2 regions of the [Pantoea] beijingensis genome follow, and region 1 is predicted to be linked to the other one. Evidence: predicted binding sites of a transcription regulator. Region 1 holds the regulator's gene; the other holds the start of a gene.

The links. Region 1 encodes LexA, which represses DNA repair genes until DNA is damaged. Its sites were predicted from a motif close to TNCTGTATGTACATACAGNA; they were not measured.
Region 2: the regulator LexA is predicted to act here: its motif matches at 3,432-3,451, upstream of mutH (DNA mismatch repair endonuclease MutH).

Annotation. Positions count from the first base shown of each region.
Region 1 covers NZ_CP071409.1:3,730,939-3,735,983, forward strand. Annotated here, with positions in the region: gene J1C60_RS16895 (CsbD family protein) at 121-333, opposite strand; gene dinF (MATE family efflux transporter DinF) at 576-1,898, opposite strand; gene lexA (transcriptional repressor LexA) at 2,015-2,623, opposite strand; gene J1C60_RS16910 (diacylglycerol kinase) at 2,730-3,098, opposite strand; gene plsB (glycerol-3-phosphate 1-O-acyltransferase PlsB) at 3,227-5,045, shown strand, end outside.
Region 2 covers NZ_CP071409.1:852,708-857,752, forward strand. Annotated here, with positions in the region: gene lplT (lysophospholipid transporter LplT) at 1-105, shown strand, start outside; partial or broken gene J1C60_RS03875 (NADP(H)-dependent aldo-keto reductase) at 194-1,233, opposite strand; gene J1C60_RS03880 (YgdI/YgdR family lipoprotein) at 1,399-1,614, opposite strand; gene J1C60_RS03885 (TerC family protein) at 1,733-2,443, opposite strand; gene mutH (DNA mismatch repair endonuclease MutH) at 2,512-3,198, opposite strand; gene rppH (RNA pyrophosphohydrolase) at 3,885-4,412, shown strand; gene ptsP (phosphoenolpyruvate--protein phosphotransferase) at 4,425-5,045, shown strand, end outside.

The DNA of each region.
Region 1 (5,045 bases):
TAAACAGCGCTATATACAGCCACGACGTAACGTCCTGAGGCTTACGCTGTTCTCTATAGAGCCAATGACGCCGAGACGGATAAAAAACGCTGCCGCGTCAAATACAACAGGCATATGCGTCTACCAGCGATAGTCTTTATTGGTTGTTTCCCAATCGTTGACCTCTTTCTCCGCTTCATCCTTCGCATATCCGTATCGTTCCTGAATTTTTCCGACAAGTTGATCGCGTTTACCTTCGATAACGGTCATATCATCATCGGTCAACTTGCCCCATTTCTCTTTCACTTTACCTTTAAACTGTTTCCAGTTACCGCCGGCTTCGTCTCTATTCATGTTCAATTCCTCTACCTTAGGTGATAACAGCTTCTGGTGTTACATATCAGAGAACGCTTTTCCGTTGGAGGAAAACGCTGTCTACTTGCTGATTACAGTTTTAATTGTAGTTCATATTATTGCAATGAGACGAAAAGGCAGATAAAAATCCCAAAATAGAAACTAAAAATAAGCACAACATCCTGAATGCATTAGCAATATTCGAACCCATCATCAACGGATGGAAAACAGCATTACGTCTATCAGCTGGGGAACCAACTCCCTTTTTTCCAATGCTGGTGCCAGATCCACCAAAGTGTTATCCCCCGAAGCATCAAAAACACCATCACCGCCAGCCACAACCCATGATTCCCAAGCCACGGCAATGTCAGCAGCGTCAGGCCATAACCCAATGCCGCAACCGCCATGCCATTACGCATATCACTACCACGCGTCGCGCCGATAAACATGCCATCCAGTAGATAGCACCAGACACCAATCAACGGTAAAACCACCTGCCAAATCAGATAGTGCCCAGCCAGCTCGCGCAACGACGGCAATGATGTCAGCATCGAAACGATCCACTCCCCGATCAGGGCGTAGACCAGTGAAAAAAAGAGGGCAACTAATCCCGCTTGCCGACAAGAGGCATGCCATACTTTGAGCAACTTACTGCCATCACGGGCACCATATGCTTCCCCTGAATAGGCCTCCACCGCATAGGCAAATCCGTCGAGAGCATAGGCGGTAAAGGTGAGGAACATCAATAAGACCGCATTCACCGCAACGGTATCGCTCCCCAAACGTGCACCCAAAATAGTCAGTGAAGCAAAACAGAGTTGTAACAGCAAAGATCGCAACATGATGTCGCGATTCAGGCGCAGCAGGCGAGAAAAATCGCCACGCCAGCTGCGGCACAGTAGCGACAGTGAAATACCTCGCAGTTTGAGCACGCGCCAAATCATCAATAACCCGACCACTAAAGCGGCATACTCGGCGATAGCCGTTGCAGCAGCAGCGCCTGCCACCCCCCACTTCAGCCCGATTACAAACCACAAATCGAGAAGAATATTGACCAGATTGCCGACCACCAACAATACCACCGGCGCACGCGCATACTGCACCCCCAGCAACCAACCCAGTATCACAAGATTCGCCAGCGTTGCCGGTGCGCTTAGCCACCTTATCGACATAAACTGATGAGCCTGGTAGAGCACTTCACCGTTACCACCCACGATACGGATCGCCAGATGACTTAAGGGCTCTTTACACAGGACAAAAAATGCCCCGGCAACCAGTGCGATGAATAAAGGTTGCATCAGCGCACGTGCCAGCGCGGGTTTATTGCCCACACCAAATGCCTGCGCGGTTAATCCTGTCGTGCTCATTCGCAGGAATAACAGCAGCATAAACAGAAAGCTGGTGGCGGTCGTACCAATAGCCACACCGCCAAGATACGCGGGGCTATCAAGATGACCAATAACGGCGGTATCAACCAGGCCCAATAATGGCACAGAGATATTTGACAGGATCATCGGTAGTGCAAGACGCCACAGATTTTTATCAGCTACGGAAAAGAGTCGCATAAGCATTCAGAACGCGAAATGCCCTTTTATTGGAGGATGCGTGAACGGATGCAACGGATACAAAAACATCCACTCAAACGCACGCCGATACCATCAGCGTGCAAGCTGCACTACTTTTATAACCAGTTACCGTTACGAATTACCCCAACAGCCAAACCTTCAATGGTCAGAGATTGCTGACGCAAGTCGACAACAATTGGTTGAAACTCACTATTCTCTGGCAAAAGCTGAACCGTATTTCCTTGTTTTTTCAATCGCTTAACGGTAACTTCATCATCAATACGCGCAACCACAATCTGTCCGTTATGCACGTCCTGCGTTTTATGCACCGCAAGTAAATCGCCGTCCATGATACCAATATCTTTCATGGACATACCGCTAACACGCAGCAGAAAATCAGCATGCGGTTTAAATAAACCAGCATCCACCTGGAAGTGGCATTCAATATGCTCCTGCGCCAAAAGCGGTTCGCCCGCGGCCACCCGACCAATGAGTGGCAGACCCGTTTCGTCTTCCATCATCAAACGAATACCGCGTGAAGCACCGGAAACAATTTCAATTACGCCTTTGCGTGCCAGCGCCTTCAGGTGTTCTTCCGCAGCATTAGGGGAACGGAAACCCAGTTGCGCAGCAATTTCCGCACGCGTAGGCGGCATACCAGTCTGATTAATGTGATCACGAATCAGATCGTAAACCTGTTGCTGCCTTGCTGTTAGTGCTTTCATTCCGCCCCCTGGTTGTTTATACAGTCGCTGTGAGTATATACAGGTATTTGTGGCTTGAAAACCTAAATGAGTCAAAAAAACAGCGATTTGTGGAATTTTGAGCAGGCTATCGTAAAAGTGGCCACAGCAACATTATCCAGACGAAGAGGGCAAGCAGAATGCTTAACAGGACCGCAGCAGAGCCCATATCCTTTGCCCGGCCGGAGAGAGGATGGAAATCACTACCAACGCGGTCAACAATCGCCTCAATGGCACTATTCAGAATCTCCACGATCACAACCAGCAGCACGGAACCAATTAATAACACGCGAGTTACGGCATCAACCTCGAGCCAGCAAGCAATCACAATCGCGATTAGCGCCGCTATCGACTCCTGTCGAAACGCGGCTTCATGCTGCCATGCTGCGCGCAATCCTTGCCAGGAATAACCCGCTGCTTTGATGATACGAGTCAAACCCGTTACGTTATTTGCCATATTAATTGAACCCTTTGAGATGTTTAACGTCAATTTGGGGATGATGCGCAAATTGCAATGCCACAGATCTTGGTGGCACTTTCTGGTATGCTTGCCGCGCTTTGCTAACAAGAGGCTTCATGTTATCTATGTCAGGTTGGCGTAATTTCTATTATAAGTTACTGAATTTACCGCTCTCATTTTTGGTGAAGAGCAAGGCTATTCCGGCCGATCCGGTAGCTGAACTGGGGCTCGATACCTCGCACCCTATTATGTATGTGTTGCCTTATGATTCAAAGGCCGATCTCCTTGCACTGCGAGCGCAGTGCCGTATCCATAATCTGCCCGATCCACTGGAACCGCTGGAGATAGATGGGACGGAATTGCCGCGTCATGTCTTTATTCATGAAGGCCCACGCGTGTTCCCCTACTTTGTACCTAATCTGGAATCGGTAAAGCTTTTCCATGAGTATCTGGATCTGCATCGAAGCAATCCCGATCTTGACGTACAGATGGTGCCGGTTTCAGTGATGTTTGGCCGTGCGCCTGGCCGCGAAGTACAGGGCGAACAAACACCGCACTTGCGCGTATTAAATGGCGTGCAAAAATTCTTTGCCGTGCTGTGGCTTGGGCGAGACAGTTTCGTTCGCTTCTCTCCAATGGTTTCCTTGCGCTATATGGCAACGGAACATGGTACCGACAAGACGATCGCGCAAAAGCTGGCACGCGTCGCGCGGATGCACTTTGCCCGGCAGCGTCTGGCGGCCGTAGGTCCGCGTTTGCCGGTGCGCGAGGAGTTATTTAAGCGCTTGCTAAAATCGAAAGCTATTGCTAAAGCGGTAGAGGATGAAGCACGCAGTAAAAAAATACCCCACGAAAAGGCGCAACAAAATGCTATTGAGCTGATGGAAGAGATCGCAGCTGATTTCTCCCATGAAACAGTTCGACTGACCGCTCGTGTTATGGATTGGACATGGAGCAAACTGTATCAGGGCATTAATGTTAATGGTGGCGAGCGGGTACGCCAACTGGCGCAGGATGGACATGAAATCGTCTATGTGCCCTGCCACCGCAGCCACATGGATTACCTGTTGCTCTCCTATGTGCTTTATCATCAGGGGCTGGTTCCCCCTCATATCGCTGCCGGTATTAATCTGAATTTCTGGCCAGCCGGACCGATTTTCCGGCGTTTAGGTGCCTTTTTTATCCGCCGTACTTTTAAAGGTAACAAGCTCTACTCCACGGTATTTCGTGAATACCTTGGCGAGCTATTTGCCCGTGGTTATTCGGTGGAATACTTCGTGGAAGGCGGACGTTCACGTACCGGACGCCTGCTCGCACCTAAAACCGGCACGCTGTCGATGACGATTCAGGCGATGCTGCGCGGCGGCAACCGGCCGATCACGCTGGTACCGATTTACATCGGCTATGAGCACGTCATGGAGGTCGGCACCTACGCCAAAGAGTTGCGTGGCGCGACAAAAGAAAAAGAAAGCTTTATGCAGATGGTTCGGGGGTTGCGTAAGTTGCGTAATCTGGGCCAGGGTTACGTTAACTTCGGTGAACCACTCCCACTGGTTAACTATCTCAACAAACATGTGCCCGAGTGGCGTGACGCCATCGATCCGATTGAAGCTCAGCGTCCCGGCTGGCTAATCCCTGCGGTAAACGATATCGCACAGCGGGTGATGGTCAGTATTAACAATGCTGGTGCTGCAAATGCAATGAATTTATGCGTCACGGCCCTACTGGCCTCACGTCAACGTTCATTGACGCGCGACCAATTGACCGAACAGCTAGACTGTTATATTCAGTTATTGCGCAATGTTCCCTACTCTCCAGATGCAACCGTCCCCGACCTGAGCGCAGAAGCGCTGCTGGATAGCGCATTGGGTATGAACAAGTTTGAAACCGAACAGGATAATATTGGCGATATCATCATTCTGCCCCGCGAACAGGCGGTGCTAA
Region 2 (5,045 bases), 1.2 Mb from region 1:
ACGCCAGCCGTCGCCGCGGGAATCGGTTTTGGCGTGCTGTTTGCGTTGGCTATTACCATCCTGTGGTTATGGCAACGCGCACAGCGCAGTAAAGCCCAGGTATAAAGAATATTCATACTCCTCATTGGGAGTCTTGCTGGACATATAACGGGGCGATGATTTGCCCCGTTATATCACCATCGGCGACAGGCGATTATGGTGCCGGGTAGGTATAACGGCGATGAATTGCTTCCAGCCCCAGTAACACATCTTCATTGAGCGTCAGGTTGAAGCTGTCGATATTAGCCTGAAGCTGTTCCAGCGTCGTTGCTCCCAACAGTGTGCTGGCAACAAAGGGTTGTTGACGCACAAAGGCTAATGCCATTTGTGCTGGATCCAGATTATGCTGTTTCGCCAGCGCAACGTACTCCGCAATAGCTAACTGTGACTGCTCGCCACTGTAACGCGTAAAGCGAGTAAATAGCGTATTGCGCGCACCTGCGGGTTTCGCGCCATTCAGGTATTTGCCGCTTAACGTGCCGAAAGCGAGGCTTGAATAGGCCAGCAGTTCAACGCCTTCATGGTTACTGATTTCTGCTAAACCGACTTCAAAGCTGCGATTTAACAGGCTGTAAGGATTTTGAATGGTGACAATTCGCGGGAGCTCGTGTTTTTCTGCCAGTTGCAGATAACGCATTACGCCCCAGGAGGTTTCATTGGAGACGCCAATATAGCGAATCTTGCCGGCTCGCACCTGTTCAGTCAATGCTTCAAGCGTTTCCAGCAGCGTAACCGGCACGCTTGCGTCGTTATACTGGTAACCCAGCTTACCAAAAGAATTAGTCTGCCGCTGTGGCCAGTGTAGCTGATACAAATCCAGATAATCGGTATTAAGGCGCTTCAGGCTTGCATCCAGCGCTTCCCGAATATTTTTACGATCGAGAGCCTGGTTTGAACGGATTGAGAAGTCATTCGCGCGTGCTGGCCCTGAAACTTTCGAGGCCAGAATGATTTTATCGCGGTTACCACGCGATTTAATCCAACTGCCAATATAGCTTTCTGTTAATCCTTGAGTTTCCGGGCGGGGGGCACCGGATACATCTCGGCAGTATCAATAAAATTGATACCTGCGCTGATGGCCAAATCCAGTTGAGCGTGGGCGTCGGCTTCGCTATTTTGCTCACCAAACGTCATGGTTCCTAACCCCAGCGTGCTGATTTCCAGAGTGCTGTGGGGTATACGGTGATATCGCATTTGCCGGCTTCCTGTTTTCATTATGGAATGGAAAATTAATGCTAATGGGATCTCTTTTGACTATAACCGTGCAAGGAGAGAGGGGGAAGAGGGGATTTATCAGGACTTGCGTTTACGGAGCCAGCCTACCACCTTTAACCATCGCAGCAGGCAAGACTCAAATCACTATCGCTCAATAATGGTAGAGATTTCATCACCGTTGATTTGTAACTCATGGCCGGATTGATCGACATATTTTACCAAACCTGTATCCTTATCGATAACCGGCTTGCCTTCGGTCATAATCATCTCGCCATTTTTAGTTGCCATCACATAATCGCTGCTACATCCGCTGAGCATCAATACCATTGCTATCGCGGCTGCACTTAACGTCCACTTCATTCACTCTCTCCCTTAAAACCCGTTCGGCTTACTAGTGTAGTAATAAATATTTCCTCGTGCCGTGTTAATCGTACCATTCTGAAAAAAGATGGCGAGCATCGCTCGCCATTGACTTTGTCTAAAGCGGGTTTTTTTTGTTACGGATCAAGTTTAGGCTCTCCACCGCCATAGAAAAGAACATCGCGAAATAGATATAACCTTTTGGCACGTGGATATTGAAGCTTTCCAGTAACAGCGTAAATCCAACAAGAATCAGAAACGCCAGCGCCAGCATTTTTACAGATGGATGACGTTCAACAAACTCACCGACGGCTTTTGCGGCGAACATCATGACACTGACAGCGATAACCACGGCTGCCATCATAATAAACAGATGATCGGAAAGACCGACTGCGGTAATGACGGAATCAAGGCTAAAAATAATATCCAGCAGCATGATCTGCACAATAGCGCCGAAGAAAGAGTGAACGTTAGTTTTATGCTCCTCCTCGCCACCTTCAATGGTCTCATGGATCTCCATGCTGGATTTCCACAGCAGGAACAGACCGCCAAACAAGAGAATAAGGTCGCGGGCGGAAAAAGCATGCTCCATGATGGAAAACAGAGGGGTCGTCAGGCGTATAACCCAGGCAATAGAAGCAAGTAACCCTAAGCGCATTAGCATTGCGCCGGCCAGACCAAGACGACGGGCCCGGTTTTGTTGGTGCTTTGGAAGCTTTGCTACCACCAAAGAGAGGAAAATAATGTTATCAATACCCAGAACAATTTCGAGAATGGTAAGCGTTCCGAGGGCTAGCCAGGCATTGGGATCTACAATCCAATCAAACATTCTAACATCGCATCCTAAACGAAAGGTAAACGATGATTATACTCATCATATTTATCAATGTGAGACATTTATAGTAAAAAGTGGCGCGCCAGCAATGGACCGGTAAAAGTCTTCTTGAGATAAAAGCCGCGTGGCAGCGTCATGATGGGTTGCCCATTCTCGCCAATAGCCTCGGTTAGCGCTTTACTGTTCGCGGCCTTGGGGCGGATCTGCAAAACTTCACCATGGCGCGCGGTAATACGTTCTACCTGTCCCAAAACGATCAGATCCATCAGTTCTTCCCAGTCGCGCTGAAGCTGTGCTTCCTCTTGCTGATTGGGACTCCAGAGTAGCGGAGCGCCAACCCGGCGCACAGCAAGGGGGATAGTACGTTCACCCTCAACCGGAATCCATAATACTCTTGCCAGCTTGTGACGTACGTGGCTGGTTTGCCAGGTTACACCGCTGTTGCCCGTCAGGGGGGCAACGCAAACGAAGGTCGTCTCTAACGGCCGACCTTGAGCATCAATAGGGATGGTTTTAAGTTCTACGCCAATATGGGCGAAATCCTGTTCTGGCTTGCTGCCAGCGCTGGCTCCCAGATGCATTTCCAGCAGCATTCCCACCCATCCCTTTTCGCGTTTTAAATCCGCAGGGATTCGTATTTGTGCTTTTAGCGCCAGCTCGCCGAGAGTGAAGCCTGCTAATTTCTGGGCCCGCGCCAGCAGCTCGCTTTCATTTTTGGGTGGGGGAATAGCGGGAAAATCAATCGACATCACATTTCCTGACGTAGGGTTAAAAAACGCACAACATTATATCAATGGTAAGCAAACGAAATGTACTGGGAGTAAGACATTAATAATAGCATGATAAATCATGCTTTTTTAACCGTTTCCCATGAGTAATATGCGCAAAATGGAAAGAGTTTTCCCATGTTGTCATCGACAATGAACAGGATCTTACCCCCGGTTATCCACAGAAATATGGGATAACTCAATTTTTACAACAATACTGTTTCCATTTACAGCCTTGACGGGCGGCTTTTTTCGGTAATTAGCGGTTTTTTTGCATAACTTATTGGGATATGTTGTGGATAAAAATGCTGGCGCTCGATCTTTCGCCAGTGGACGCGAGGTGGGAAATATATCGGCTAAAGTAAGAGCCGATTTCTAGTGGGTAACTATATTAACATTATGATTTTAAATATTTAATTTATATTTCTTTTCACCGTGTTATCAGCTGAATGGAAAGTTTTACCCTGCTATGTACCGAGTTCTGCACAAACCTATCCACAGAAAACGTGAATAAGATCGCCTTTTCAGGCCCCCTTCTGTTTATAACTTTGCTTATATCTGTGAGTTATCCCATTGTTATTCGCGCGGTACAGCCGTAACCAGTGGTTTACCGCCTGTAAGGAGTATGAAACAATCAGGCCATCCAGATTTTATATTGAGGTAGTCCGGTGATCGATGATGATGGCTACCGCCCGAATGTTGGTATCGTAATCTGTAACAGGCAGGGACAAGTGTTGTGGGCTCGGCGTTTTGGACAACACTCCTGGCAGTTTCCGCAGGGAGGGATTAATCCCGGCGAAACGGCGGAACAGGCGATGTACCGCGAACTTTTCGAAGAGGTTGGACTACACCGGAAAGACGTTCGTATTCTTGCTTCTACCCGTAACTGGTTACGCTATAAGTTACCAAAACGTTTGGTGCGTTGGGACACAAAGCCGGTTTGTATCGGCCAGAAACAAAAGTGGTTTCTTCTGCAGTTGATGTGCAATGACGCAGATATCAATATGCAAACCAGTAGTACGCCAGAATTTGACGGCTGGCGATGGGTGAGTTTTTGGTATCCGGTACGCCAGGTTGTCTCTTTTAAACGCGATGTTTATCGACGCGTGATGAAAGAGTTTTCTGGCGTGGTAATGCCGTTGCAGGAGAGTTCTGTGCAGCGCAATGCGCCTGCTTATCGACGGAAAAGAGGTTAAGCCACGCAGATTATGCTCACTCAGTTGCGCGAAATTGTAGAGAAAGTGGCAGGTGCGCCACGCTTGAACGAAGCGCTTGAGATTCTGGTTAACGAGATATGTTTTGCAATGGATACCGAAGTTTGCTCGGTCTATCTCGCTGATCACGATCGCCGCTGCTACTATCTGATGGCAACGCGCGGGCTGAAAAAGCCGCGCGATCGCACGGTTGCGCTGGCTTTTGATGAAGGGATTGTGGGGCTGGTCGGTCGTCTGGCAGAGCCTATCAACCTTGCCGATGCGCAAAAACACCCTAGCTTTAAATATATCCCTTCGGTAAAAGAGGAGCGATTCCGTTCTTTCCTCGGCGTGCCCATTATTACGCGGCGTCAGTTGCTGGGGGTGCTGGTCGTTCAGCAGCGAGAGCATCGCCAATTCGATGAAAGTGAAGAATCTTTCCTGGTAACCCTTGCGACACAGATGGCGACCATTCTTTCTCAGTCACAACTGCATCAGCTTTTTGGCCAGTTCCGTCAGACGCGTATTCGTGCTTTAGCCGCAGCGCCGGGTGTTGCTGTCGCGCCGGGTTGGGTTGATGTCACGCAACCATCGCTTGATCATGTTTTTGCTGCATCCACGCTGAATACCCAACGC